DNA from 4 places in the Glutamicibacter sp. NPDC087583 genome. Region 2 is predicted to be linked to each of the others. Evidence: riboswitches for the same ligand, from Rfam matches in the RefSeq annotation. Region 2 holds a riboswitch; each other region holds the start of a gene.

Region 1 (7,243 bases), on a different contig from region 2:
GGCCCTGGAAACGAGGGGAGCTGGCGCCGGGGCTGGGAAGGGTGGGATGTTTGCACACATTGGCTCTTTCGAACCCAGGCAAATATGGTCGTGTGCCCATAGGTATTCGGGGTCACTTTTCCTAGTATTGGCAGGATGATCGATCTTTGCGCCCGAAACCGGGGTGGCACGGTGGCATCTAGCCCAACGGGCAAAGCCTTGAGCGGCTTTGCCGACAGGGCTGGTCCACCCGTTGAGCCATTGCGGGCTGGACGCAGAGAACTACCGATATTGGCAAAGGAGCCAACCCGCCGTGTACGAACTGCTTGTTCTGCTGATCCTTGTTGTGGCCATCGTGATGGTCACAGCACGCCTGAAGATCAGCCCATTTCTCGCCCTCGTTGGCGCCGCTATCCTGGCGGCCTTCGCCTACCGGATTCCGCTGGCCGACGTGGCTTCGACGGTCACCACGGCCTTTGGCAGCACCATGGGAAATATCGGACTGGTGATCCTGTTCGGAACAATGATCGGTGTCATCCTGGAGAAATCCGGCGCCGCGATCTCCATGGCAGATGCGCTGATCAAGGTCCTCGGTACCCGGTTCCCCAACCTGACGCTATCGATTATCGGCTACATCGTTTCCATTCCGGTCTTCTGCGACTCGGGATACGTGGTGCTCAACTCGCTGCGCAAAGCCATCACCCTGCGTACCGGGGTCTCTGGGCTGGCAACTTCCATCGCCCTGATGACCGGCCTGTACGCGACCCACACCATGGTGCCTCCAACTCCGGGCCCGCTGGCCGCAGCCGAAAGCATCGGCGTTGCCGATAACCTGGGCTTGATCATCGCTGTCGGATTGCCCGTTGCGGCCATCTCGGCACTTGCCGGCTTGGCCTACGCCAGCCGCTTCAACAAGTCCCAATGGACCCCGTTGCCAAGCGACGACCACAATGACATCTCCGAACTCGACTATGAGCAGCTGCGTGCAAGCTTCGGAAAATTGCCCAGCCCGGCGCTGGCCTTCATGCCGATCCTGGTTCCGCTGGTGCTGATCTGTGCCGCATCCATTGCGAAGCTGCCCTCGCACCCGATTGGCGAAGGCGCTGCCTTGGAAATCCTTTCCTTCCTGGGGACGCCGGTTATTGCGCTGATCTTCGGCTTGATCTCATCGACTTTTCTTTTGAGCGGTGGCAGCAAGCTGGCGGTCTTCAATGAGCAGATGAACGAAGCTGTACGCACCGCTGCTCCGATCTTGCTGATCACCGGTGCCGGCGCCGGCTTCGGCGCGGTCCTGGCCGCGTCGGATCTGACCACGATTCTTTCGGATTCACTCAGCGGACTGGGCTTGGGCCTGGCTGTGCCATTCCTGATCGCCGCTGCACTGAAGTCCGCCCAGGGCTCGTCCACCGTCTCAATGGTGACCACTTCCGCGCTGGTCGCTCCGATGCTCGGCTCCCTGGGCTTGGGTTCGGAGCTGGGCATGGTGCTATCCGTATTGGCAGTAGGCGCCGGTGCGATGGTTGTCTCGCACGCCAACGACTCCTACTTCTGGGTCGTCTCGCAGCTCAGCCGCATTCCGGTGATCACCGCCTACAAGACCCTGAGCGTGGCTACCGCCATCCAGGGCACCGCGGGGTTCCTGACTGTACTGGTCCTGGGAGCCGTACTGCTTTAGCAGCACGCCTTCCAAGAAAGCAACGGATCGCGCCATCGGCAGATGGCGCGATCCGTTGCTTTAAGCAGTGCTGGATTAGCCCAGGCCTGCCGCCGGGAAGCTCCGCGCGGCCTTATTCGCTGTGGCAGTCGAGATCACCAGCAACGCGATGGCGGCCAGGTAGCCGGTTCCGGTCGCGGCGAAGGCGAAACCGAATTGGCCCAGCAGGCAGAGAACTGCTGCGCTGGCCAATGCCGCCCAACCGGCCCAGGAAGCCGCGGCAAGCAGGGGCGCAGCCTGCTGATGCCCGGCGAGCCAGGCCCCATCGCTGGCCAAGGTGTGGCGCGTCTTGATGCCGATCGCCGCATTGCGAGCGAGCTTCCGGTCCCGTGCCATCGGGGCGAGGAACGCTGCGACCAGCGTTATGCTCAGCAACCCGAACATGAAGGCAATCACGCCTGCTGGATCCACTTGCCGCCTCTTCTGCCGATTGATCTTGAATGGCCATTCTATGCGGTCGCATGGAAGTGCCCTGATCCACGCTGTGTTCCCAATCGATGCCTGCGGGAACGCTCTTGAGATCCAGTTCCGGCATGCCAATTGCGTCATGCGAAGGTCATATGACGTCTTATCCGCCCGTTTTCCGGCAGGGCGAAGGCGCGAAGATGACGTATTTTGTCCTGCTGTTCCTCCGCATGACAGCGCCCTTCCCGAGGACCTGCCAGTAATGCTTGACTCGGAGCACAACCCATCCAGAGCGGCTGAGAGACCTGGCTCCGAGATGCCGCAGCAAGCCTGCACTCCGCAGGTAGTGCTAACGCCAGGTTCGATGGATCCGCAGATTTTCTGCATCCTTCGGAATCCATAGCCCAAGAGGAGAACGAAGATGACTGTACTGGATACCCAATTGCCGCGCGTGCCCTACACCGGCACTGCTGATGAAGCTGAACTGGCTCATTGGCGCGACGTCGCCCAGCAAGTAGCTGACAAGCTGGCGGCTGACGCGCTCGAACGCGACCGAAAGAACGCCCAGCCTTTCGCCGAAGTGCAGCTGCTGCGCGAAGCCGGGTTGCTCAATCTCTTGGTGCCTGCAGAATTCGGCGGAGCCGGAGCCCATTGGGAAACGGCTTTCGAAGCGGTCCGCATACTGGCCGCAGCTGATGGCTCCATCTCGCAGTTGCTGGCTTACCACTACATCAACCAGTCCGGCATTGCGTTCTACGCCCCAGCAGAAGCGCAAGGGGCATGGTGGCAGCGCACCGTGGAAGGTGGCTGGCTCTGGGGCGATTCGGTGAATCCAGTTGATCCGGATTTGACGCTGAGCGCCGAAGGGGACGGCTACCGACTGAATGGAGCCAAGCGATTCTCCACGGGTTCCGGTGTTGGCGAGGTCATCGTCATCAACGCGCTGGTCCAGGGCGGAGAATACGACGGGCAGATTCTCGCGTTGGTTCTGCCACGCGATATCGATGGCTTGGAAATCGTTGACGACTGGGACTACCTGGGACAGCGGCTGAGCGCGTCGAATTCCTTGAAGTTCCACAACGTGCGGCTCGAAGCAGGGGACTTGCTGGGATTCGTCACCGATGAACCGGTCTCCACCCTGCTTACCCCCGGTATCCAGTTGGCCTTCGCCAACTTCTACCTGGGCATCGCCCAGGGAGCACTGGAGCGCGGCAAGCAGATCTTGCTGGGCCGCAAGAACGCCTGGCTGTTCTCGCAGGCAGAGACCTACTCGCAGGACCCGATCTTCCAGCGCACCGTCGGAGAGCTCAAAGCCCGCACCGCAGCAGTGGCGGCGCTGACCGAGAAGCTGGGCCGGAAATTCGATGCCCTGCTCTCGAAGGCCGGGGAAGTCACCCAGCCCGAACGAGCGGCGTTGGCCGTGGAAATTGCTGAAGCCAAGGTGGTCTCCACTGAGGTGGGAGTGGAGGTGGCGAACCGGATCTTCGAGGTGACCGGTTCATCTTCGACTGCGAACTCGGTGGGCCTGGACCTGTACTGGCGCAATGTGCGCACCCATTCGCTGCACGACCCAGTGGACTACAAGAAGATCGAGGTCGGCGCCTACTTCCTGCGCGGAGAGTCCCAGCCGCTCTCGCTGTACACCTAAGAAAACTTCTCCCGGATTGGACTGAACGATGACTGTACTTGCAACTGGCAATCGACTCGCAGGCCTCAAAAACCGCTTCGCACCGCTCTTCGCGCGCATTGCGCAGGGCGCAGCCGAACGCGACCGCACCGGCGAATTGCCCTACCAGCAGGTCGCGGACCTGGCCGCTGCCGGCTTTGGTGCGGTTCGGGTCCCGGAATCGCACGGGGGTGCCGGTGCTACGCTGCCCGAACTCTTCGAGCTCTTCGTGGATCTCGCGGCGGCGGATTCCAATATTGCCCAAGCGCTGCGCGCGCACTTCGCCTTCGTCGAGGACCGTCTGGTTGCGGCCCCCGGTCCGGGGCGCGACAAGTGGCTGGCCCGCTTCGTGGCGGGAGAACTGGTGGGCAACTCCTGGACCGAGGTCGGCACCGTCAAGGTCGGGGACGTGATCACCAAGGTCACCCCGGACGGCGAGGGAGGATTCAAGATCAACGGCACCAAGTACTACTCCACCGGCTCGATCTTCGCCGACTGGCTGGATACCTACGCAGAGCGCACCGACACCGGAAAGCGCGTGATCGCCGCAGTCAACCGCCACCAGCCCGGCGTCGAGCTGGCCGATGACTGGGATGGCTTCGGCCAGCGCACCACGGGTACCGGCACCTCCACCTTCACCGATGCGATTGTCGCCGAAGAAGACCTCATCGACTTCGATACGCGTTTCAAGTACCAGACAGCTTTCTACCAGCAGGTGCTGCTCGCTGTTCTGGCCGGCTCCGCCAAAGCAGCCGAGCGCGACTTCGCCGCCGAGCTGAAGGCGCGCAAGCGGACCTTCAGCCATGCCGCGGCCAATCTGGCGGCCGAAGACCCGCAGCTGCTGCAGGTGATCGGCGAGGTCTCCGCGGCGGCCTTCGCTGCCGCGGCAACGGTGGAACGAGTGTCGACGGCATTGCAGGGAGCCTATGAAACTGCGCAGGCGCTGCACACCGGCGAGGTGACCGGGGAAGAGGACGAAGCAGCCAACGATGCGGCAGAGCAGGCCAGCGCCCAGGCGCAGGTGGTGCTCACGCCATTGGTCCTCAACGCAATCACCCACGCTTTCGATGCGCTGGCCGCCAGCGCCACGAGCGTTACCAAGAACCTGGACCGGCACTGGCGCAATGCCCGTACCGCCGGCAACCACAACCCCTGGGTGTTCAAGGCGAGGTTGATTGGCGACCTGGCGGTCAATGGCACCGAGCTTCCGCGCGTGTGGGCGATTGGTGCATCAAAGTAGATTCCTTGGTCTTGCGAGCCCAGCATCCTTTGCCGGTGCTGGGCTCAAGGCCGTCGGCCCGGGGCAATTGATCGACCATCGTTCCAGTCGCCTGACGGATAGCTGCCGGCCTTGGCCCTAGCGCACCTGGGTAACCGTGCCACTTGCGATATGGAAGATATCCAAGTCGCGGGGCACGAAGAGGCCGCCAGAGAACTGTTTCGAAGCCCGCTGCCAAACTTCCATTCCAGATCCAGCGGGAACCAAATGATGCAGCGCCAAGTTCCGTGCTCCAGCCCGCTGGGCGATTCGACCTGCGTCTTCTGCGGTGGTGTGCGCGCGCCGATGATGTCCCATGCTCGCTTCCAGTTCGGAGGATGAAGCATGCGGGTAGCTACGAGCGATGGCCTCCAGATCAATAGCTTCATGGAACAGCAAGTCGCAGCCTTGGGACAGGCGCGCAAGATTTGCGCTTGGCGCTGTATCGCCGGAAACCACGACCGATCCATATCTCGAATCAAAGCGGAATGCGAATGCCGGAGCGATAGGTTGGTGCTGGACCAGGATAGCGCTAATTTTTACATGCCGATCAGCGTATATTTCAAAAGGCTCCATGTCCGGATGGTTGTTGTGGTTGGGGTGGAAGCCTGTGCTGGCGGGAATCTCGATATCTACGCCATGGAAAATATCCGAAATATCAGGTGCCGCCGAATCCCGTCGGCGATCGTTGAGATCTGTCGCATGGGCGCGCAGCAGCAAGTTGACCATGGCGTTGGTCCCGGGTGTGGGCGACTGCGGAAATATGGCTTCCGGCTCTTCGGCCGCTGTCTGCATCGAGGGCAGCACTCCTAGATCACCCGGTCCGAAAACAGGAACCTGCCGACCCTCGGTGCCGCGGAACCCAAGGCCGCCCAGGACCATGACAGAATTCAGGTCAATGACGTGGTCTGAATGCTGATGGGTAATGAAAATTCCGCGCAGGGCAGTGGGGTGAATCCCGATCTCAGCCAGGCCCAAACCGACGCCATGGCCGCAATCCACCAAGTAAGCGTGGCCGTCCACAACGATCGCGGTAGAAATTCCGCGACGGTGACCGGTTCCTGGATCCGGCCTCAATAGCGGGCCGCCAGCAGTTCCAAGCGCCACTGCATGCATTCCGGTCTTCATCACTGGCTTCATCTGTCTCCTGTAGACGGGTTATTTCATCGGCAAGCTGATGCCATCATCCGCGGAGGCAATGAAGTAGTCAAGGAATAATAGATTATTCGCCTCATAACATTTTCTAGTTGGCAGTGGTCCGCTGCCCGCTGGCTAGACTGGGCGGGTGATCAACTACACCCTGCGCCAGCTGCAGTACTTCGTCGCCGTCGCTGAACTCGGCTCCATCTCCGCCGCAGCGGAGCAGTGCCATATTTCCCAGGCAGCCATGTCCCAGTCCATGGACGAGCTGGAACGCGCCGTCGGCTCGCAGCTGCTGGTGCGCAGACGTGCCCGCGGCGTGGTGCTCACGGCTGTCGGCACCGACTTCCTGCTGGACTCGCGGGCCCTGGTGCGCCATGCCGAAGAAGTGCAGGACCAGATTGTCGAACGCCAGACCAAGCTCTCCGGCCCTTTGGTGATCGGCTGCTATTCCTCGCTGGCCGCTTTCTGGATCCCGGTGATCTGCGAACGCTTCACCAATGTGCACCCGGACTTGCAGGTCACCCTCGTGGAGGGGGACGGGGCCGACCTGCAGGAGCGCATGCTCAAGGGCCACCTGGATGCGGTGCTCACCCATACCCGCCACCTGCTGCCGCAGGTCTCTTCGCGTACGGTGATGTCGGGCCGGCCCTATGTGCTGGTGGGAGGAAATCACCGGCTGGCCGATCGCACCTCCGTCGCCTTGAGCGAACTGGCCGACGACGACTTCGTCTCCCTGGACATCCCCACGGTGCGCGATAACCAGCTGGTGAATCTTCGCATGTCGGGCTTGGACCCCAAGGTGCGGTGGAGTTCGCAGAGCTTCGAGGCGGTGCGCGGGATGGTGGCTCGGGGTTTGGGCTATACCGTTCTGGTGCAGCGCCCGCCGGTCAACCTGAGCTACGACGGCTTGCCGCTGTCGGTATTGGAGATCGAGGGCGAGGTTGGCGTGAGCGATATCTGCGTGGCCTACACCGCTTCGGACCGCCCTAGCTTGCGGCTGCGCGCGTTCTTGGATTTCTGCGAGGAAGCCGGAGCCGAGAAAGAGCGCAAGGCCGGTTAGAACCCGCAGGTTCCAACC
Region 2 (7,243 bases):
CTGCACCGCGACGGTATCACGGAGTTCAGCAATGAACTCGGCCTGCCGTGCAACGAGCTGCTCGTCAGGCGACTCGGCAACCAGGGTCTTGTCCAGCGGTACCACGAAGGCGGTTGCAGCGTGTCCGGTCTTGGAATCCGGGGTGGGGCAAACGCCGGCTTCCACCACGCCGGGGTGGGTGACCAATGCCGATTCGATTTCAATGGTGGAAAGCCGATGGCCGGAAATATTGATCACGTCGTCGGTGCGGCCCAGGATGTAGATATCGCCGTCCTCATCGAAGCGGGCACCGTCGCCAGCCAAGAACCAGCCCTGCTCTACGTATTGTTCCCAGTAGCTGGTGTAGTAGCGCGTCGGGTTGCCCCATACGGTACGGGCCATCGACGGGCCAGTGCGCGTGATGACAATATTGCCCTGCTGGTTGGCTGGCACGCTCAGGCCGCCATCGTCGACAATGTCCACCGAGATGCCCGGCAGCGCGCGTGCGGCGCAGCCTGGCTTGAAATGTCCATCGGTCGGCAGGGGAGAAAGCACGGTCGCGCCGGATTCGGACTGCCACCAGGTGTCAACCATCGGCAGTCCTGCTTCGCTGTCCCGGCCGATCTGCTGGCGGAACCATTTCCATGCCTCGGGATTGACGGCTTCACCCACAGTGCCGCCGATCTTCACCGAGGACAGATCGTACTGGGCCGGGATGCCATCCGGGAACCAGCCCATCAACGAGCGGACCAAGGTGGGAGCGGTGTAGTAGCTGGTGACCTTGTAGCGTTCAATGACCTCGAAGTGGCGGCCCGGGTGCGGGGCGTTGGGGACGCCCTCGTAGATTACCTGGGTGACGCCATTGGCCAACGGGCCGTAGATCTCGTAGGTATGCGCGGTGACCCAGGCGAGGTCGGCGGTGCACCAGTGCACGTCCTTGGCGCGCTGGGACTCGTCCGGGTTGGCGAACAGCAGGTTGTAGCTGGTGGCCGCCTGCGTCAGGTACCCGCCGGTGGTGTGAACCAAGCCCTTCGGCTGGCCGGTGGTTCCCGAAGTGTACATGATGAACAGCGGTGTTTCCGCATCGAATGCCTGCGCGTGGTGCTCGGTGGACTGGGTATCAACCACCTCATGCCACCAGATGTCGCGGCCTTCGGTCCACGGGATTTCGTCGCCGGTGCGGCGGATAACCAGGACCTTTTCGATTTCGTTCTCGCCGGCAACGGCCGCATCGGCGTTGCCTTTGACCGGAACCGAAGTGCCACGGCGGAACTGGCCGTCGGTGGTGACCAGGACCTTTGCCTTGGTGTCCTCCACACGGAACCTCAGCGCTTCGGCGGAGAACCCGCCGAAGACCAGCGAGTGGATGGCGCCGATGCGGGCGCAAGCCAAGGTGATGACAATTGTTTCAATGAGCACCGGCAGGTAAATGACCACGCGGTCGCCCTTCACCACACCCAGGGATTCCAAGGCGTTGGCTGCCTGGGAGACCCGCTCCTGCAAATTCTTGTAGGTGACGGCTACCCGGTCACCGGGCTCGCCTTCGAAATACAGTGCGACCTTCTGGCCGCGTCCCGCAGCTACATGGCGGTCGGCGCAGTTCACTGCGGCGTTCAGCTTGCCGCCGAGGTACCAAGAAATTTCCGGTCCGCGCTTGGCATCCGGATCGGCCGGAATGATGCGGCTGGTGGTGTGCCACGGGGTGTCCCAATCCAAGAGGTTCGCCGCTTCGTCCCAGAATTCCTGGCGTGCTGCCTCTGAAACTTGAGTTGAGGTTGTTGCCAATTCGGTGGTCATCGCAAACTTTCTTTGGTGAGGGGTAGTTTTGTCAGCGGGTACTAGCTGGTCCGGTTTCAGGTCCAGCGCTTGATAGCCCAGCGTTCTGCTATCGACAGCAGGGCATCGGTGATCTTTCCAAAGACGGCCAGCAGCACGATGGTCATGATTAGGCGGTCCAATCGGCCGTTGTTCTGCGAGTCGGTGAGCAAGAAGCCAAGGCCCATTGACGCGCCGAGGAGTTCGGCTGCGACCAGGAAGAGCCAAGCTTGGGCTAGTGCCAAACGCAGTCCGGAGAAGATCGAAGGGACCACTGCGGGCAGCTGGACGGTGCGCAGCAGCTTCAATCCCTTCAACCCGAAGGCGCGGGCTGCTTCGACCAGGTGGGCATCGACATGGCGCAACGCCAAGGCGACGGTGGTAAAGACCGGGAAGAAGGCACCAATGATCACGAGTGTGACCTTGGAATCTTCACCCATTTTCATCCAGAGCACCAGCAGCGGAACCCAAGCCAAGGAAGGGACTGCACGCAGGGCGCTGATGCTCAGTCCCAGAAATGCATCTGCCAATTTGGACAGCCCGACAAGCGCACCCAGCGCCAAGCCCAGCAATGATCCGAAGGCGAAACCGAGAAGAACACGCTGAGTGGAGATGCCGATGTGCTTTCCGAGTTCGCCATCCTGGAAGAGCTCAATGGCAGCAGAAACCACTGAACCCGGAGTTGGCAGTGTCCACGGAGCAACGATTCCGGTAACGGTGACAAATTGCCACACAGCCAGGGTGGTCAGCGGCAAGACCAGCGCAAGCAGCCATTTCGGGGCACGCAGGATCGTTGCGGCCATGCTGGCCTTCTGCTTGGCAGGTGTTTGGCTTCCGCGGGTTCCAGCCACGTTAGTGGGACTCATGGCTGGTTACTCTCCGGAGATCTTTGTTGCGTCTGCCTTGACGGCAAACTGGTCATCGATGAGGGTTTCCAGAGCTTCATCAACGGATTCCTGCTCCGAGACATCGCCGCTAGCGACCAGCGTGGGAGCAATCTTGCTCAGGACTCCAGTGAATTTGGCGTCGGGAACTGCCGGAACGTCCAGATTGGAGCGTTCCTCAATGACGGTGGCAGCAACTCCTGGTTCGAGCCCTGCTACGTCGGCCAGGATTTCTGCGGTTTCCTCGGGATTGTCAGCTGCCCAGCCACGAGCCTTTTCGTAGGCATCGACAACGAGCTGGGCGAGTTCGGGGCTCTGATCAATGAAGTCTTCGCGAGCGTTCAGCGCACCGTAGGTGTTGAAATCCAAGTTCCGGTAAACCAGTTGCGCGCCGTCTTTTTCGGCAGCGGCCATGATCGGATCCAAACCGCTCCAGGCATCAACCGAGCCGTTGGCCAGGGCGGTACGTCCATCGGCATGCTGGAGGTTCTGCAGCTTGATGTCAGCTTCACTCAAGCCCGCGGATTCCAGCGCCTGCAGCAGGAAGAAGTATGGGTCGGTGCCCTTTGTAGCGGCCACGGTCTTGCCAGCGAGATCTTCAACGGACTCGATTTTCGAGTCCTTATCCACTACCAGGGCCGCCCATTCCGGCTGCGAATACAGTGCGATGGTCTTGATGGGTGCACCGTTAGAACGGTTCAGGAGCGCAGCGGAACCGGCTGTGGAACCAACATCGATTGCGTCGGCGCGAAGAGCTTCATTGGCCTTGTTGGAACCTGCGGACTGGATCCATTCGACATTTACGCCCTGCTCCTTGGCGGCTGCTTCCAACCATCCCTTTTCCTTGAGTACCAGGCTCAGCGGGTTGTAAGTGGCAAAGTCGATGGACAGGGTCTGACCATCCGAGGAGGCTGTAGCGTTTTCGCCAGCACAGCCGGTCAGGGCAACTGCGCCAACGATCAAGGCGGCGGCGGACAATGCAGTGCGGCGGGTGAGACGGTTCAAAAGCATGGAGAATCCTAGAATTGTGCGTGCAAGCGGTGTAGGTGAAAAGGCAAAGGGGACGAATGGTTCGGGACCCACGGCGTGGCCGGGACTAATGGTTGGTTGGGTCGACGCCGAGCAGGCGCAATAGGTGCAGGCGATCTGCAACGAACTTTTCATCGGTATGCCGGCGTGGATGCCCAGCTGAGATGGACAGATCTTCGATGACGCCCGCTGCACTATGCCCAGCGCCTCGCCCCAGAACAATCACGCGGTCAGCCAGAGTCAACGCCTCGTCCACATCATGGGTCACCATGAGAACGGTGGTGGGGAACGATGCGTGAATCGAGAGCAGCAGATCCTGCATCTTCAAGCGTGTCAGCGCATCGAGGGCGCCAAAGGGTTCATCAAGAAGCAATACACCCGGGCGCCGAGCCAGCGCGCGAGCCAGCGAAACCCGCTGCGCCATGCCTCCGGAGATCTCGCGTGGGCGCAAGCTGGCTGCATGGCTCAGACCGGTCAGCTCGATCAACTCCTCGATCAGCGCGTTGCCGGAGCGCTTATCGGTTTCCGGTGCCAGGCCCAGTGCAATGTTCTGGCGAACCGAGCGCCATGGCAGCAGCCGGGGCTCCTGGAAAGCAACGGCGCATAACTCGTTGATGCCGGTGACCTCGCGGGTGCCGGTGCGGATGGTGCCGGTGGTGGGGTGGTCCAAGCCCGATACTGAACGCAGCAGCGTGGATTTTCCGCAACCGCTGGCTCCAAGAATGGCCACGACTTGACCTGCTGGAATTTGCAGGTTGATATCGGCCAGGACGGTGCGGTTTTCCATCTTGGTGGTGAAGGTCCGCGACACGTTGCTGAACTGCACGTCCAGGGCGCTTGAAGCTGAGACAACGGGAGCTGCCTCGGGCGCTGCAAAGGAAAGAGTCATGTTCATCTCCATCGGTCCTGGCGGTAGCACCGGCCTGCAGAGCAAAACTCCAAAGGTGGTTGCTGCGGCGTCAACGAGCCAGATCTCTCGGCCGCTCGGGATGGTTACGTGTCCATTACAACGAGTCGAACGATTTGAACGCAAATCTCGCGTAATATGAAAAAATCTTCGACAACTACGTCACATTGCCCAGAAATTTCGTTATTTATTTTATTGCAGGCCGGTTTGCTCGACATTAAGCAAAACTTTGCAACTCATCTTCGGCAGGACACGGAATAGGCTGTGAAATTTGAAGATGGGCACTGCCGGCACTGGGACGAAATGTGACTTCGCGGGTTGGAATCACCGGTTTATTACCGTTACAAATGAATTACGACCCATCCAGAGCGGCTGAGAGATCTGGCTCCACGACGCCGCAGCAACCACCCCAATAGCGGGACGGTGCTACCGCCAGGACCGATGGAAAGAATTGAGAACCCTGATGCCTATTGGTGAATCGCACAATGCCCTCGGACTGGACTTCAACCAGCTCAGTGACCCTTCGCAGGCCACCGCAATGGACCTGGACAAGTTTGAAGAACAGTTGCCGACTAGGCAATTGCTGAAAATCACCCCCGGACCAAGTGCGGATGAGCAATACGACCGGCTGGCCGAAATCTTCCGTCCCGTTTTTGCGCAGATCGCTGCAACCGCCAAGGACCGCGACTTGAACCGCGTGCTTCCTTTCGAGCAGGTAGGCCTGCTGAATCGCGAGCGGTTCGGTGCGTTGCGCCTTTCCGTTGCCGACGGGGGCTATGGTGCACGGCTGGTGGATGTCTTCCGCTTGCTCATCGAGCTTTCCGAGGCGGACTCCCACGTAGGCCAGCTGTGGCGCGCGCATATCGCATTCGTTGAGAATGTCTTGGTGCTGGACGACGAAGAACTGCGCAAGAAGTGGGTCGCTCGCATCGCTGCCGGGCAGATTATCGGCAACGCCTACACCGAACGCGGTGGCAACGCCCTGGGCACCTTGAACACCAAGGCCAGCGTCTTGGATGGACGCTGGGTGATCGACGGTGAAAAGTACTACTGCACCGGCACCATTTTTGCCGACTGGACCACCGTTGCGGTGGCCCACCCGGAGCTCGCCGGCCGCCAGATCGCCGTGGTCTCCACCCAGCGCAGCGGCGTCAAGATCCTCGACGACTGGGATGGGTTCGGCCAGGGCCTCACCGGAACCGGCACCACCGAATTCCACCAGGTCCCGGTGGATTGCTTCATGCCGCAGCAGACCAATGACTCCGAAGCGGCGATCTTCCAGCTGGTGCTCATGGCCGTGCAGGCGGGCATCGCCCGCGCCGCACTGAACGACCTGCGTCACGCGGTGCAGGCGCGCACCCGCATCTTCACCACTGGAACCGGGGTGCCGGTATACCAGGAACCCCAGGTCCTCCAGCTGGTGGGCGAAGTTTCCGCGGAGTCCTTCGCTGCCGACTCCGTGGTGATCGGCGCAGTCCTTGAAGTTGAAGCCGCCTTGGGCGATCCGGGACTGAACGACGAGGAACGCTACGCAGTATGCGAGCTGGCCGCCAACCGCGCGCAAACCGTGGTGCAGCCACTGGCCATCGGCGTGACCAGCAAGCTCTTCGACGCACTGGGCGCCTCTTCCACCAGAAGCGGCTGCAACCTGGACCGGCACTGGCGCAATGCGCGCACCATCGCCACGCATAACCCGGCGATCTACAAGGCGCGCATCGTCGGGGACTACGAGATCAATGGGGTCCAGCCGCAACGGCTGTCCGTCACCGGCGAGGATTCGACCCAGCGGGCCTGAGGGCCTGCGACGCACACCAGCAACTTTCCACGATTACCAACCTATGGGGGCAAAGCCATGAGCGAGAACAAGCGCGAGATCCTATTCAACGCATTCGACATGAACTGCGTGGTGCACCAGTCGCCGGGCCTGTGGCGCCATCCGCAGGACAAGGCCTCGACCTACAACACCCTGGGCTACTGGACCCACCTGGCCAAGGTGCTGGAAAAGGGGAAGTTCGACGGGCTGTTCCTTGCCGACGTGCTGGGCACCTACGACGTGTACAAGGGCACCAACGTGACCCCGCTGGGCTCCGGCGCGCAGGCGCCGGTCAACGACCCGATGATGCTGGTTTCCGCCATGGCCGCTGTGACCGAGAACCTCGGCTTCGGCGTCACCGCAGGTACCGCCTATGAGCACCCGTACGCTTTCGCCCGCCGCTTGGCCACCCTGGACCACCTGACCAACGGCCGCGTGGGCTGGAATGTCGTCACCGGCTACCTGCCATCGGCGGCCCGCAATATGGGCCAGGAAGACCAGATGGAGCACGACGAGCGCTACAACCACGCCGATGAGTACCTCGAGGTGGTCTACAAGCTGCTCGAAGGCTCGTGGGAAGACGACGCGGTGCAGAACAACAAGGCCACCGGCGTCTACACCGACCCGGCCAAGGTGCACCCGATCGAGCACGAAGGCAAGTACTTCAAGGTTCCGGGCATCGCCATCACCGAGCCGTCCACCCAGCGCACCCCGGTGATCTACCAGGCCGGCGCCTCCAAGCGCGGCACCGAGTTCGCCGCGTCGAACGCCGAAGCGATCTTCGTCAATTGCCCCACCCGCGACCTGCTGAAGGAA
Region 3 (7,243 bases), on a different contig from region 2:
ATAGTAGCTCTGCATCAATCATGCGGCGATCCGGATGCTCAATCCCGAGAAGGTTCTGTAATTCCTTAGAGTTACCAGAAGTTGCGTCGATCCATTGCATAAAAGGGCCGGGAATCAGCGCCTGTCGCAATTCTTGCGGTGACAGAGCAACGCTACCGGTGTTGAGCCTCAAGAACAGTGAAAGTAGTAGCGATTCTGAATTCCAATTGCTCAGTACGACGGTGCGCATAGTAGCGTTCTCGAGCGCACTGAAAGAATCAGGCCGACTCATTTCTAGGTCTTTAACAGTTTTCCGGTTTAGCTCCGTCAGCACTTCCAGGCCCGTCAAAGTGAGAGGATCAAAGCTCGCGTCTCGCTCTTCATCTGGGTCTGCGAAATACTGTCGTAGAGCTAGCAAACGCTGTTTGCCGTCCAGTACAAAGTACTGACCACGTTGACCGGGTTTCTCAGCGAGTACGATTTGGGGGATTGGAAAACCTAGGACTATCGATTCGATTAGCTTGCTCTTACGATTAGCAAGCCAGGCGTTACGACGCTGAAAGGTCGGATCTAAATCAATTCGTCCTTTGCGCATCTGGTTAACGAGCGTCTCTACAGTCCAGTCAGCGCCACTCACAGACGCAGAGAAACCTTTGGTAGGTGGGAGCGCATCTTCTTCGGATTCACCTTGATTTGGGATGAGTCCGATGAGCTGTTCTTCTTTGCCCTGCTGAACTGGATCTATAGTCACTCCGCTATCATGACAGGAATACATCCTCTTTGCACTTCGCGTGAATGACTTGTTGCCCAAGTGATATCGACTGAAGAGCGAAAATTCCGGTTTCGCAGATTCCAGCTTTCGGTTGACAAGGGTTCTCAGTTGAACGCCGCAGCAAAGTTCTCCATCGTGGAGTCCCTCATGTCGACGAGTCCACCGTCATCAACTACACCAAACTCACAGGACTTCTCTTTTTAACCACTCTGCTTCGCATGATTACAAGTACTGCTTTTCATGCTAATTGGTAGTATCGTCGGACCAATCATCAAGTTTAACGTTGCCTGACTTAAGAATCCCAGATTCTGAATTATCCCAAACAAATATTGGTGCGAGGTTCCAACGAAATCGGATTGCGGCGTCGACCCTATTGATTAACTAAACCACGCGGTCCCTCGCCTAATTGGCGTTCTGTTCCTCCGTGGCGGAGCGCTGCCCGCAACCTGTCATCTTGAACAGCCCTGCAACAATAAGCACGACCAGAACTACTAGCTTCAGCACGGAACCGTACGCTACCAACCAGATCAATTCGGAATTCGGAAGCATCAGGCCCGGATCAACACTGGACTCCGACTCCATACGGCCAACGGCGGCGCTGTCGGCAATCAGCAGCTGGACCAAGAAGGCCAGCACCTCGATGTTCAACGCAAACACGGTCACAGCGCCAATGATGCCGAGTTTTCATTGGATTTCGCGGCATGCTCGTCTCCCTGTCTGATCTGCCCCACAGACTCCATTCGCTGAATCGTACAGCAACGGCAGACTAGGCGTGCTCCAAGGTCCGCTCGCGCACGCCGCGCTTCACCGGCTGGGTCGCGCGGGCCGCGGCCAGGCCGCGTTCCAGATCGGCAATCAGGTCGTCGGCCTCCTCGATGCCCACCGAGAGGCGGACCAGGTTGGCCGGGATCTCCAGCTCGGTGCCGATCAGCGAGGCGTGGGTCATTTCGCGCGGGTAGCAGACCAGGGATTCCACCCCGCCCAGGGAAACCGAGAGCTGGAAGTACTCCATGGACTGGGCGAAGGCGCGGGCCGCAGGTTCATCGGCCAGGGCCACCGAGAGGATCCCGCCAAAGCCACGGCCGGCCGCGGACTGGGATTTGGCCAGTTCATGGCCCGGGTGGCTTTCCAGCCCCGGGTAGTAGACCCGGGTGACCTCAGCCTGGTCATCAAGCCAGCGGGCCAGGGTGCTGGCTGTAGCGCCGTGCCGTTCCATGCGCAGGCCCAGGGTCTTCAGCCCGCGGGCGGCCAGGTAGGAATCCTGCGGACCGGAGACCGCTCCCCCGGCAAACTGCTGGTAGCCCACGGCTTCAGCCAGGCTCTGCCCGCGGTGCAGGTGATCGGCCACGATGACGGCCCCTCCGAGCACGTCGGAGTGCCCGCCGATGTACTTGGTGGTGGAATGGACCACCGCGTGGGCACCGAAATCCAGCGGCCGCTGCAGGTAGGGGGTGGCGAAGGTGTTGTCCACCACCAGCAGGGCGCCGTGCTCGCGGGCGATGGCCGCCCAGCCGGCCAGGTCGGCGATGCCCAGCAGCGGGTTGGACGGGGTTTCCACCCAGAGCAGCGCGGTGTTCGGGCGTACTGCCGCGCGCACCGCGTCCAGGTTGGTGATGTCTACCGCCGAAGAGCTGATCCCCCATTTGCCGTGCAGCTTGGAGATCAGCCGGTTGGTGCCGCCGTAGCCGTCGGCACCCAGCACGATGTGATCGCCAGGCGCCAGCACTGCGCGCAGCAGCGCGTCTTCGGCGGCGATGCCCGAAGCGAAGGAGAAGCCGGCGGCGCCGCCTTCCAGCGCGGTGAGCTGGGATTCGAACCCGTTGCGGGTCGGGTTGGAACCGCGCGAGTATTCGTGCCCGGCGCGCAGCACGTTGATGCCGTCCTGGATGAAGGTGCTGGTCTGGTAGATCGGCGGGATCACCGCACCGGTGTGCGGGTCCTTGTGCTGGCCGGCGTGGACTGCGAGGGTGTTGAAGCCGCTCATGCGAAGCTCACTTCCTTGGTTTCGTTTAGCGCTGACTGGGTCGAGGCCAGTGCGTGATCCAGTGCCTGGGTGATATCTGCCAGCAGGTCGGCCGGGTCTTCCAGGCCCACCGAAAGGCGCAGGGTGGAGGTGTTCAGGCCGGCGGCGGCCAGTTGCGCTTCCGAGAGCCGGCAGTGGGTCATGGTGGCTGGGTGCGAAATCATGGTACGGGTATCCCCCACATTGGCGGCCAGGGAAATCAGCTGCAGCCCGTCGATTACCGGGGAAACCAGCGATGGGTGGGCCAGCTCGATGGCCACCACGCAGCCAGTGCCCTTCGGGGTGAGACGTTGGGCCAGCTCGTGGCTCGGGTGGCCGGGCAGGGACGGGTGGTGGATGGCCGCGATGCCCGGGTGGGCCGAGAGCTCTTGAATCAGGGTGGTGACGCTGCGCTGCACGTGCCCGGCGCGTACCGGCAGTGTCTCGATTCCGGCCAGGATTCCCTGGGCGCTAGCCGGGGCGAGCGTCGGGCCCAGATCGTGCAGGAACTTGGAACGCACCAGCATCGCGTAGGCGGCCGGTCCGTGGCGTTCAAGCAGCGAGGTGTTGTTCAGCCGAACCCGCGGGGCGGCGATCTGCGGCCAGCGGGCGGTATCGGAGAAGTCGAATTTGCCCGAGTCCACCACGATCCCGCCGAGCACGGAGCCGTGTCCGGCCAGGCCCTTGGTGGCTGAGTGCACCACGATGTCGGCGCCGAAATCCAGTGGCCGAATATTCAGCGGGGTGGCCAGGGTGTTGTCGACCACCACCGGGATGTTGTGCTCGTGGGCGATCGCCGCGATGGCGGGCAGGTCGGCCACGGTGCACAGCGGGTTGGAGACGGACTCCAAGAAGAACGCCCGGGTGTCTTCCTCGATGGCCGAAGCCCAGGCGGCGGGATCGGCCTGGTCGACAAAGTTGATGCGGATCCCGAAGTCGGCGAAGGTGTCGGTGAACAGATCCACGGTGCCGCCGTACAGCGAGGAGGAAGCCACGATGTGCTTGGGGCCCTGGGTCAGCGCCAGCAGGGACAAGGCCACGGCGGCCTGCCCGGTGGCGGTGGCCACCGCGTGGGTCCCGCCTTCCAGGGCGGCTACGCGCTGCTCGAGGATGGACACGGTGGGGTTGCCGGTGCGCGAGTAGGTGAAGCCTGCCTGGCGCAGCGCGAACTTCTCGACCGCTTCGGCATGCGTCGCGAATTGGTACGCCGCGGAATTGTGCAGTGGCGGCAGCATCGGGCGGAAGTCTCCGCTCGGGCGGTACCCTGCGTGCACCGCGTCGGTTTCCTGGCTCATGGCTCCTCCTCGATTCTCTGCGAGGGAGTGCACCGATTGGCATCGTGCGGCGGCACGAAGCACAGCACGCAAAAACGCGTTCGGAACTGCTCCATCGTTCCTGGCGGTAGCACCTTTCGGTTTCCCGATGGTTGCTGCGGCGTCTTCGAGCCAGATCTCTCAGCCGCTCTTGATGGTTTGTTGTTCTTCCATGGTTGGCTATCCGCCGCAAACGGTGCAAGCGGTATCCGGCGCCCGGCTTCATACAAGGCCGCCACGCTTCATATGTCGTCGCCTTGTCATGATGACGCGGGGGCCTGACCCCTTTTATGACGCGAGCTTTTGAGCGGAATCGTTGTGATGTAGAGGTTTTGCTGGAAGTTTGTGACGAAGTGCAGGTGCTCAATGACCGGCGGTTACGCTGCTGGCGGCTCAGCCGAGCACTTCTACCCCGAAGCTGGCGACCACGGTGCGCACTTCTTGCAGGTAGCGCTGGGCCTGGTCGGTGAGCGGGATGGCGGCGTGGTCAATCCAGCCGATCTCGATGCGCTCCTCGATGGCCAGCGGGATGGCAACGATGGAGGGATCCAGTTCGTCGCTGATGATGCCGGTGGAGATCGTGTAACCGCCCAAGCCGATCATCAGGTTGAAGATGGTGGCGCGGTCCGAGACCTGGATTTCGCGTTGGCTGGAGCGCGTGGAGAGCACCTCCTCGGCGAAGTAGAAGGAATTATTCGCGCCCTGGTCGAAGGTCAGCCGGGGCAGGTCTTCGAGGTCTTCGAGCGTGACCTGGGTTCGGGTGGCCAGCGGGTTGCTGCGCGAGATGAAGATATGCGGATCGGCCAGGAACAGCGGGTGGAAGACCAGCCGGGATTCGCGCAGCAGCTTGTCGATGACCTTCCGGTTGAAGTCGTTGCGGTACAGGATCCCGATGTCGCTGCGCAGCGTGCGCACGTCCTCGATGATCTGCTCGGTGCGGGTCTCGCGCAGCGAAAACTGGTACTCCTCGGCCCCGCTGGCCTGCACCATCCGCACGAAAGCGTCCACCGAAAAGGAGTAGTGCTGGGTGGAGACGCCCAGCAGCCGCCGGGCCGAGGGGCGGCCGAGGTACCGATGCTCAAGAAGCTCCACCTGCTCGAGGACCTGTCGGGCGTAGCCGAGGAATTCCGCGCCTTCGGCGGTGAGCGTCACTCCCCTGGCCGAGCGCATCAGCAAGGTGCGCCCCACCCGCGATTCAAGCTCCTTCATCGCTGAGGACATGCTGGGCTGTGCGACGTAAATGAGGTCGGCGGCAGCCGAGATCGACCCCTCTGAGGCGACCGCCACGAAATAGCGAAGTTGCTGCAGCGTCAATCCATTTGATCCCTGAACCATAGCCAGAGTCTATATGAATCCATAGTTATATCGAGTTACCCGATATCAAGAATCACCCTGCATGATTGACGCATCGACTTCCCCTCGGCCCACCACGGTCCCCTCAGATACAGATTGGCCATCATGGCAGACGCGTTGACCTTCAGCATTAGCACCACTAAATTCGACGAGAATTACACCCCTTCAGCAAATTCGCGCATCACCACGAACTTCGCCAATTTGGCACGTGGAGAGCGCCGCGCAGAGAACCTGAACAATGCTTTAAAAATGATCAACCGCCGCTTCAATTCCTTGGCTCACTGGGACAATCCCCAAGGAGACCGCTATGCGCTGGAATTGGAAATCATTTCTGCAAATGTGCATTTCACTGCCGATAATATCGACCAGAAGTTTCCCCTTTTAGAAGTCCTTGAAACCACGATCGTGGATAAACTCCTTGGCACTCGAACCCAGGGCATGGTCGGAAATAATTTTTCTTCTTATGTCCGCGATTACGACTTCAGCGTGGTGCTTCCAGCTTCGTGTAATGACAGCGGAGCTCCGGTGCTTCCGGAAGATTTTGGCGATCTCCATGGACAGCTCTTCCAGCATTTTTTGAACTCACAGGCGTACCGTGAGCGTTTTGCCCAGCTGCCGGTGGTCAGCATCAGCGTCTCGACTTCCAAGACCTATTTCCGCACCGGCAACAGCCATCCAGTGCTCGGTTTGGAGTACCAGCAGGATGAAAATTCATTAACCGACGCGTACTTCGGAAAAATGGGTTTGAGCGTGCGCTACTTCATGCCGCCGGGTGCCGTGGCTCCGCTGGCGTTCTACTTCCGCGGTGACCTGCTCAACGATTACACCAATCTGCAGTTGATCAGCCTGATCAGCACCATGGAGACCTTCCAGAAGATCTACCGTCCGGAAATCTACAACGCCAACGCGGCAGCGCCTGCTGTGTACCACCCGAGTCTAGGCGCCCAGGATTTCTCCCCTACCCGCGTTTTTTATGACCGCGAAGAACGAACCCAGCTAGGCAAGATCCAAGGGAAGTTCACCGAAGAGCATTTCATTATTCCGAATCGCGAACTGCTCGAATCCTGGGCTGCCAACTGTGCAGTCCCCACCGCCTAATCAATTATCTTAGGAATCCGAAGGACCAATTATGACCAATTCCCTGCTTCCAACCTCTATCGTCGGCTCCCTGCCCAAGCCTTCATGGCTTTCTGAAACCGAGACCCTGTGGTCTCCGTGGAAGCTGGAAGGAACGGCGCTGGCCGAGGGCAAGCAGGACGCGATGCGTGCCGCGGTGCTGGAGCAGACCCGCCGCGGCATCGACATCATTTCCGACGGGGAGCAAACTCGCCAGCACTTCGTGACCACCTTCATTGAGCACCTGTCAGGGGTTGACTTCGAGAACAAGCAGACCGTGTTGATCCGCGACCGCTACGAGGCCAACGTGCCCAGCGTTGTCGGCGCGGTGGAACGCAAAGCCCCGGTCTTCGTAGAAGATGCAAAGTTCCTACGCACACTGACCGACCGACAGATCAAGTGGACACTGCCCGGTCCGATGACCATGGTGGACACCCTGCACGACGGCTACTACGGCAGGCGCGAAAAGCTGGCCTGGAAGTTCGCGTCCATCCTGAACCAGGAAGCCAAGGAATTGGAAGCCGCAGGGGTGGATGTCATCCAGTTCGACGAACCTGCCTTCAACGTCTTCTTCGACGAGGTGGCCGACTGGGGCGTGGCCGCTCTGGAACGCGCCTGCGAAGGATTGAAGGCTGAGACCGTGGCACATATTTGTTTCGGCTACGGCATCAAGGCAAACAATGATTGGAAAGCAACTCTGGGCACCCA
Region 4 (7,243 bases), on a different contig from region 2:
GCGCGAGATTTCGCCGCGCTTGGTCAGCAAGTCGGCTACGGTGACCGCATCGGCTGGTTCGCCACGACCGTAGAGGTCGACAATCGCCTCGTAAATCGATTCGTGGGAGGGACGGTAGAAGTCGGTGCCGCGAATGGATTCAACGACGTCAGCAATGGCGTCCTTGGAGAGCATCATGCCACCGAGGACCGACATCTCGGCCTCGATATCCTGTGGCGGCTTGCGCCCTGCGTCGGAATCTCGTCCTTCGTAAACCGGCTCAGCACTCATTGCAGACACTTCCATCCCCTATTGACCCGCTGGGAAAAATTATCCTTGCCTCATGGCAACGCTTCATCGTGTCAGTCGATACGGACATTTGGATGTCAGGCGCCTGTGGATATTTCTCTCCCGAACCCAACACTAGGGCTGTTATTAACAGGCGTAAACCTCATTATCCACAGAATATGTGGATAACACTCCTCTACCTGTGGACTTCCCTGTTCACAGTCTGGGGAGAACTCTGTGGATTACCCCACTCTACGTATCATTAATATCTGTTGACTTGGTTGTTTGTATTCGCACACCTGTGGACAGAAACTTAATTCATTGAAGCTCACGCCAACCGACCCAAGGTTATCAACACCCTTAATCGCCCAGTTCCCGGGGTTTTTCAGCCTTTGTACACATTTGCCCACGTCTTGTCCACAGTTTTGTGGATAACCTTGTGGATACTGGTGAATTTACAAAACCCTAAGTCACCGTGGATTAAATTCGCCAGCAAGGCCGGATCTTCCAGTAGTCCACAATCGGCTAGGGTTTCTGCGTTCGGGGGCGGTGGATAACTTAATGTGTGCAACGACTCGGCGGGCGAACCTGGATCAGCGACTGGGCTGCCGGCGCACTCTCGCCACTTCGCGTCCGCGACGCGCGCCAGTGAAGACGCCATAAAGCGCCGGTTTCATTTGTGATGCGCAGCCTTTGCATGGCTCGGAAGCCCCATGCGAGGGTTGCCGGCAATTCTCTGCCGCTCTGGTCCAGCGTGCAGCGAGGATCCATGAGCTATCTGCGTGGTTCTGTTCGACGGCCCAGACGGGTGGCGGATATGGCGAGTTCAAGGTTTCTCGCGACAGATACTTTGATGACGAGGTTATCGCCAAATGCCTGGGGCAGCTGGCCCAAGAAGGCAGGCCATGAGATTGCCAGCCATCTTGCCACGTCTTCTGGGTGGCGTGAGAGAACGGGCATTGCCGGTGTCGAGGGCTGCGGGGAACGGCTCAACCCGCCTAACCGGAATTCAAAAAGCTCCGGCCAGATCGATGTTTTGATCTGGCCGGAGCTTTGGAAGATGCGAAGCGCTTATACGAGCTCAGGAATCGGCAGCGAATGGAACCGCGAATCATGGAAGATCTGTGGCGAGTGCTCGGAGGTGCGGTGCCCGTGGACTTCCATCAGGACTACCCAGTGATCCCCCGCTTCGACCTCGTTGTAGATCGAAGTCTCCAACCACAACGTTGAGTCGTTGACGAAGAGCGCGCCCTGATCCGAGGAATAGGTATCGATTCCGCGGAACCGGTCGCCATTTTTCGAGGCAATCTGAGCGCAGACACCATCATTGCGTTCGCTCAGCACCGAGACGCCAATGCGGCCAGCTTCGCGCAGCTTTGGCCAAGTGTTCGAGGACTTCTGCACGGCGAACATCACCAGTGCAGGTTCGAGGGAAACTCCCACGGTAAACGATGAAGCGACAAGTCCCGTCTTCACGCCATCCAGTTCTGCACAGAGGGCGGCTACCCCTGATGGATGCTGAGCGAAAACCTTGCGCAGGGTCAACGGGTCAAGTTCAAGATTCAATGACATGGCTCGATTCCTTTGGGTCTTGCCCACCGCGCAGTAGCCTGCAAGCATTGGCTTCTCGTTACTCGAAGCCGCTTGGGCTGAAGTTCCGCGCCGTGTGCGGTACTTGTTCCAGCACATTTTGCGTGGAACCGAATCCTCACCTGGAGCACCCCACTACCGTTGAGAGGGTTGCCGATCAGCAAGCCAGGGCTTATAGCTGATGCTCTTGATTCTGTTTAAAACGATATGGCTCATGACGAACAGCCGTCAAACATTTCACTTCGCAAATCGCAATATTCGACGCAATATTCGATCCAGGGCCCCACCAGAAGTCCTTGGGCAGCCTTTTATTCGCTATGCGCCGCGCTTCTTGAACCCCTCGGCCCCCATGATCGCAGCAGGCTTCCGCCGCCCTTGATTCGGCAGAACACTAACGCCTCCCCTGGGCTCGGGGCCCTGGCGCGAATCCCCTACCGCCCACCGTAATGAAACTTGGTTTCCCGGCATGACGCTGAGGTTCATGCCACTATTGGTCATGGAGTGCATTGAGTCACACTCCTGCTTATTGTTCTCCGTAACCATCGATGACGATTGAGGAATAGCCACACCATGGTAGAGATTCAGGCCAACCATTCAGAATTGACCCCACTGCGTTTCTTGGAACGCACAGTCGAGGCCTATCCGAAGAAGACCGCCGTCATCCATGGAACTCGCATCTTCTCCTATGAAGAATTCGAAGCACGGGTGCACCGCTTTGCCCAGGCGCTGAAGGCTCGCATTGAGCCGGGCGACCGCGTGGCCGTGCTGGCACCGAATACTCCCGAAATGCTCATGGCGCATTACGCCGTACCGCTGTCAGGCGCAGTCCTCGTTGCCCTGAACACCCGACTCTCGGCCCACGAGCTGCAATACATCATTGATCATTCTGCTGCCAAGCTGATGCTTGCCGACACAGAGCTGTTGGAGAACACGAAGACCCTGCGCCGCGAGAACCCAACGCTGGAGGCGCTCATCGAGATCACCGATGACCAGTACGCCGGAGAACGTCCGGACGTGCCCGTGGACGCCACCTTGGACGAGCTAATCGCACAAGCCTCGGATGAAAGACTTCCCTACGCCATCGCCGATGAGCGGGCTCCGATCACTCTCAATTACACGTCGGGCACCACCGGCAAGCCGAAGGGCGTGCTCTACTCGCACCGCGGCAGCTACCTGAACTCGTTGGGCGAAGCGCACCACCAGGGCTTCACGGCCAAGACCCGCTACTTGTGGACCCTGCCGATGTTCCACTGCAACGGCTGGTGCACTCCATGGGCCGTCACCGCAGCGGGAGGAACCCACCTGTGCCTGCGCGGCGTGCGCGAAGATTCCGTTTGGGATGCCATCGAGAATCTTGGAACCACCCACTTGTGCGGCGCTCCGACCGTCTGCTCCATCATCGCCGACTCCACCCGCGCCCACCAGCTCGATGCGCCACTGCGCATCACCACCGCAGGAGCTCCCCCGTCCCCGGCAATCATCTCCAAGCTGCAGAAGCTGGGCATCGAGGTAGTCCATGTATATGGCCTCACCGAGGTATACGGACCGTACACGGTGTGCGAGTACCAGGATGAGTGGGATGCCCTCGATGGCCCGGACCGGGCCGCGAAGCTCGCCCGCCAAGGCGTTGGCATGATTACCGCCGAGTCCGCACGCATTGTTGACGAGAACATGAACGATGTCCCGGCGGATGGACAGACCATGGGCGAAATCGTGCTGCGCGGCAATAACGTCATGATCGGCTACTACCGCGATGAAGCGGCCACTACCCAAGCTTTCCATGGCGGCTGGTTCCACACCGGCGATCTGGGTGTCATGCACCCGGATGGCTACATCCAGGTGCGCGACCGGGCCAAGGACATCATCATTTCCGGCGGCGAGAACATCTCCACCATCGAGGTGGAGCAGGCGCTGGCCTCGCACCCTGAGGTGCTGGACCTGGCCGTCATCGGCATAGCGGACGAGAAATGGGGCGAGCGTCCGGTGGCATATGTCATCCGCGCCAGCGGATCCTCCCTGGACGCGCAAACGCTGATTGAATTCGCCCGCGAAAAGCTGGCCGGTTTCAAGGTGCCGCGCACCATCGTCTTCCCGCAGGATCTGCCGCGCACCTCCACTGGTAAGGTGCAGAAGAATGTCCTGCGCGCCCAGGCGCTAGAAGCCAGCACACCGAACTAGCCCGAGGATCACCAATTGGATAACCCAGCACCACGGATTCCCAACAAGTCCAGCCGTTTCAGCGAAAGCATCGGACTGGAATTCGATGAAATCACAGCCACTGAAGTACGCGGCCACGCGCAGTTGGACGAGAACCACCACACCCCCTGGGGCGTAGTCCATGGCGGCGTGTACACCTCGATCATCGAGAGCGCAGGATCGGTGGGCGCCAGCTACGCGGTGGCCGAACGCGGGCAATTCGCAGTCGGCGTGCACAACGCCACCGACTTCCTGCGCCCTTCCACCGGAGCACGGGTCCAGGTGATCGCCACCGCGCTACTCCAAGGGCGCACCCAGCAGCTCTGGGAGGTCATCATCACCGATGAATCCACCGGCAAGCAGCTATCCCGCGGCCAGTTGCGCACCCAGAATGTGGATTTGCCTGAGAATCCGGCCTAGCTGGTTTTCACACCGCGAGCACGGGCGTACGGTAGATGGCATCTAACGCTCAAGCTCCAGGAGATTCGCCATGAGTGCGACCTATACCTTCGATGTGTTCAGCAGCCTCGATGGCTTCGGCAGCGCCGCCGGCGATTGGGGCGGCTACTGGGGAAAACAGGGGCCAGAGCTGTTAGCTCACCGCCTCGCGCTCTACACTCCGGCTTGCCGCATGGTTTTCGGAGCCAACACCTTCCGTCTCTTCAGCCGCTTCTGGGCAGAAATCGAGGCGAATCCCGAGGTTGAAGACGCGTGGGGTGTGGCCCTGCACGACAAGCCCGCCACCGTCATCTCCACCACCCTGGAAGAGCCGCTGTCCTGGCCAAACCCCACGCTGGAGCGAGCTGATGCACTGGAAGTCGTCGCACAGCTCAAGGAAGCTTCAGATGTGCCGCTGCGCTCCCACGGCTGCTTGGCGATGAACCATTCCCTGCTGGCGGCAGGTCTTGTGGACTTCATCCAGGTGACCATCTTCCCGGTACTGACCGGGCATAGCGGTTCTGCCCCGGTACTTGGCGGGGTCGATGACTACGATCTGGAACTTGTCGAGTCCAAGCTGCTGGACGGACGGATCCAGGAACTGACTTATCGCCCGACGCGCCATCAACCAGCGCATGGATAGCAGCTCGATGAAGCGCATTCTGGGTACCTGCCTAGTGCTCGGCGCAGTGTTCCTCGCCGGATGCTCCGCGCCAACCCCGCCTTCAGCTCCAGCTACCGAATCGCAAACTGTTCCAACTCCCCTGGCCACCGGCTTGGACGCCCCATGGTCCATGGTTTACGCCCAAGACAGCCTGCTGGTCAGCGAACGTAATTCTGGGCGGATCGTGGAGATTCCAGGATCCGGACCAGGCCGCGAAGTGGCTCGGATCGACGATCTCGTAGCGACGGGAGAAGGCGGATTGCTGGGCCTGGCCTTCCTCGCACCGGACCGGCTCTATGCGTATTCCACCGCGGAATTCGGCAACCGCATCCAGCGGTTCACGTTGCAAGGCAGCGCCGGGAATCTTTCACTGTCGGCCCCGCGCACCTTGATTGACGGGTTGCCCTCGGCCAGCATCCACAACGGCGGGCGGTTGGCCATCGGTCAGGACGGGATGCTCTATGCCACCGTGGGCGATGCGGGCAATCCCCAGCAAGCCCAGGACCTGCAGCAGCTGGGCGGAAAGATCCTGCGCATGGCACCTGACGGCAGCGTCCCGGACGACAACCCGTTCGAGAATTCCCTCGTCTACAGCTACGGGCACCGCAATGTGCAGGGCTTGGCGTGGGGTGCTGATGGCACCATGTTCGCCAGCGAGTTCGGGCAGAACACCTTCGACGAGCTGAACATCATCGAAGCCGGGGGAAACTACGGCTGGCCCGAAGCCGAGGGAAAAAGCGGCGGAAATCCGTCGTACACCGATCCGATTGCGCAGTGGTCCCCGTCCGAGGCCAGCCCCAGCGGCATCGCGATCCTCGATGGCACCCTCTATCTGGCGAATCTGCGCGGAGAAGTGCTGCGCGCGGTGGAACTGGACGAGCCGGCCACCGAGCATGAACTGCTCGATGGCCGGCTCGGCCGGCTACGCGACGTGCTAGTGGATCCTTACGGCGCACTGATGGTGCTGACCAACAATACCGACGGGCGCGGCCAGCCAGGGGCGGGCGATGACCGCATCCTGCGCATCGCGCCCCGTCTGGCCGGCGACTAGCTGGCCGGGCGCATGTCTCCGGTCTCCTGGAAGCGCTGGTGCCAGGACAGGGCCTCGCCCAGCAGATGCGGGGTGTGCTTGCCGTAGCTTTCCTTGCACGCACGGTCGAAGTAGTCCTGCAGCATCGGGCGGTACTCCGGGTGGGCGCAGTTATCGATGACCAGCTGCGCACGCTGCTTTGGCGAGTGGCCGCGCAGGTCGGCCAGGCCCTGTTCGGTAATCAGGATCATGGTGTCGTGCTCGGTGTGGTCCACATGCGAAGCAAAAGGAACGATGCCCGAGATCTTGCCGCCCTTGGCGGTCGATGGGGACATGAATACCGACAGGTAGCCGTTGCGGGCGAAGTCGCCCGAGCCGCCGATGCCGTTCATCACGTGCGATCCCAGCACGTTGGTGGAATTCACGTTGCCGTAGATGTCGGCTTCGATCATGCCGTTCAGCGCAATGCAGCCCAGCCGGCGGATGATCTCCGGATGGTTCGAGATTTCCTGGGCGCGCAGCAGGATGCGCTCGCGGTAGTGGTCGACGTTGCGGTTGAATTCCTCGATGCCCTCCGAAGACAGCGAGAAGCTGGTGGCAGAGGCGAACTCGATGGTCCCGTCCTTGATCAGCTCCAGCATTCCGTCCTGGATGACCTCGGTATAGGCGGTCAGGCCCTTGTAGCCGCCACGGGCTAGGCCAGCGAGCACTGCGTTGGCGATATTGCCCACGCCCGACTGCAGCGGGAGCAGCTTCTCGGACAGGCGTCCGGCACGGATCTCGGAATCCAGGAAGGTCAGCAGGTGATCGGCGATCTTCTCGCTGGTCTCGTCCACCGGGGCGAAGGGGCTCAGGCGGTCTGGCGCGTCGGTTTCCACGACGGCGACGATCTTGTTGACGTCGACGTCCATGTACTGCTGGCCGATGCGGTCACGCACGGTTCTCAGGTCGATTGGCTTGCGGTGCGGAGGCAGTGCGGTGCCGTAGTAGACATCGTGCATGCCTTCCATGGCCGCGGATTGCTGGGCGTTGACCTCGATGATGATCTTGTCGGCCAT

Evidence for each region. Region 2 has a riboswitch for S-adenosylmethionine ahead of ACIOU9_RS15670 (acyl-CoA dehydrogenase). Riboswitches for the same ligand answer to the same signal wherever they lie in the genome.
Region 1: linked by a shared signal. The riboswitch ahead of ACIOU9_RS12860 (acyl-CoA dehydrogenase family protein) and the one ahead of ACIOU9_RS15670 (acyl-CoA dehydrogenase) in region 2 are both predicted to bind S-adenosylmethionine.
Region 3: linked by a shared signal. The riboswitch ahead of ACIOU9_RS08455 (O-acetylhomoserine aminocarboxypropyltransferase/cysteine synthase family protein) and the one ahead of ACIOU9_RS15670 (acyl-CoA dehydrogenase) in region 2 are both predicted to bind S-adenosylmethionine.
Region 4: linked by a shared signal. The riboswitch ahead of ACIOU9_RS12135 (flavin reductase family protein) and the one ahead of ACIOU9_RS15670 (acyl-CoA dehydrogenase) in region 2 are both predicted to bind S-adenosylmethionine.

What each region holds. Positions count from the first base shown of each region.
Region 1 is NZ_JBIUWY010000004.1:294,775-302,017, forward strand. It holds gene ACIOU9_RS12845 (CdaR family transcriptional regulator) at 1-1, shown strand, start outside; gene ACIOU9_RS12850 (GntP family permease) at 293-1,654, shown strand; gene ACIOU9_RS12855 (SdpI family protein) at 1,730-2,104, opposite strand; SAM riboswitch class I at 2,379-2,469, shown strand; gene ACIOU9_RS12860 (acyl-CoA dehydrogenase family protein) at 2,520-3,746, shown strand; gene ACIOU9_RS12865 (acyl-CoA dehydrogenase family protein) at 3,775-5,004, shown strand; gene ACIOU9_RS12870 (MBL fold metallo-hydrolase) at 5,122-6,162, opposite strand; gene ACIOU9_RS12875 (LysR substrate-binding domain-containing protein) at 6,308-7,225, shown strand.
Region 2 is NZ_JBIUWY010000007.1:93,142-100,384, forward strand. It holds gene acs (acetate--CoA ligase) at 1-1,776, opposite strand, end outside; gene ACIOU9_RS15655 (ABC transporter permease) at 1,833-2,597, opposite strand; gene ACIOU9_RS15660 (aliphatic sulfonate ABC transporter substrate-binding protein) at 2,667-3,689, opposite strand; gene ACIOU9_RS15665 (ABC transporter ATP-binding protein) at 3,775-4,596, opposite strand; SAM riboswitch class I at 4,602-4,703, opposite strand; SAM riboswitch class I at 4,971-5,062, shown strand; gene ACIOU9_RS15670 (acyl-CoA dehydrogenase) at 5,078-6,409, shown strand; gene ACIOU9_RS15675 (LLM class flavin-dependent oxidoreductase) at 6,467-7,243, shown strand, end outside.
Region 3 is NZ_JBIUWY010000002.1:483,680-490,922, forward strand. It holds gene ACIOU9_RS08440 (DUF262 domain-containing protein) at 1-730, opposite strand, end outside; gene ACIOU9_RS08445 (hypothetical protein) at 1,154-1,414, opposite strand; gene ACIOU9_RS08450 (cystathionine gamma-synthase) at 1,518-2,735, opposite strand; gene ACIOU9_RS08455 (O-acetylhomoserine aminocarboxypropyltransferase/cysteine synthase family protein) at 2,732-4,048, opposite strand; SAM riboswitch class I at 4,137-4,227, opposite strand; gene ACIOU9_RS08460 (LysR family transcriptional regulator) at 4,460-5,401, opposite strand; gene ACIOU9_RS08465 (DUF1852 domain-containing protein) at 5,525-6,517, shown strand; gene ACIOU9_RS08470 (methionine synthase) at 6,549-7,243, shown strand, end outside.
Region 4 is NZ_JBIUWY010000004.1:129,935-137,177, reverse strand. It holds gene dnaB (replicative DNA helicase) at 1-270, opposite strand, end outside; gene ACIOU9_RS12135 (flavin reductase family protein) at 1,339-1,839, opposite strand; SAM riboswitch class IV at 1,934-2,050, opposite strand; gene ACIOU9_RS12130 (long-chain-fatty-acid--CoA ligase) at 2,428-4,035, shown strand; gene ACIOU9_RS12125 (PaaI family thioesterase) at 4,051-4,473, shown strand; gene ACIOU9_RS12120 (dihydrofolate reductase family protein) at 4,544-5,134, shown strand; gene ACIOU9_RS12115 (PQQ-dependent sugar dehydrogenase) at 5,142-6,206, shown strand; gene ACIOU9_RS12110 (acetyl-CoA hydrolase/transferase family protein) at 6,203-7,243, opposite strand, start outside.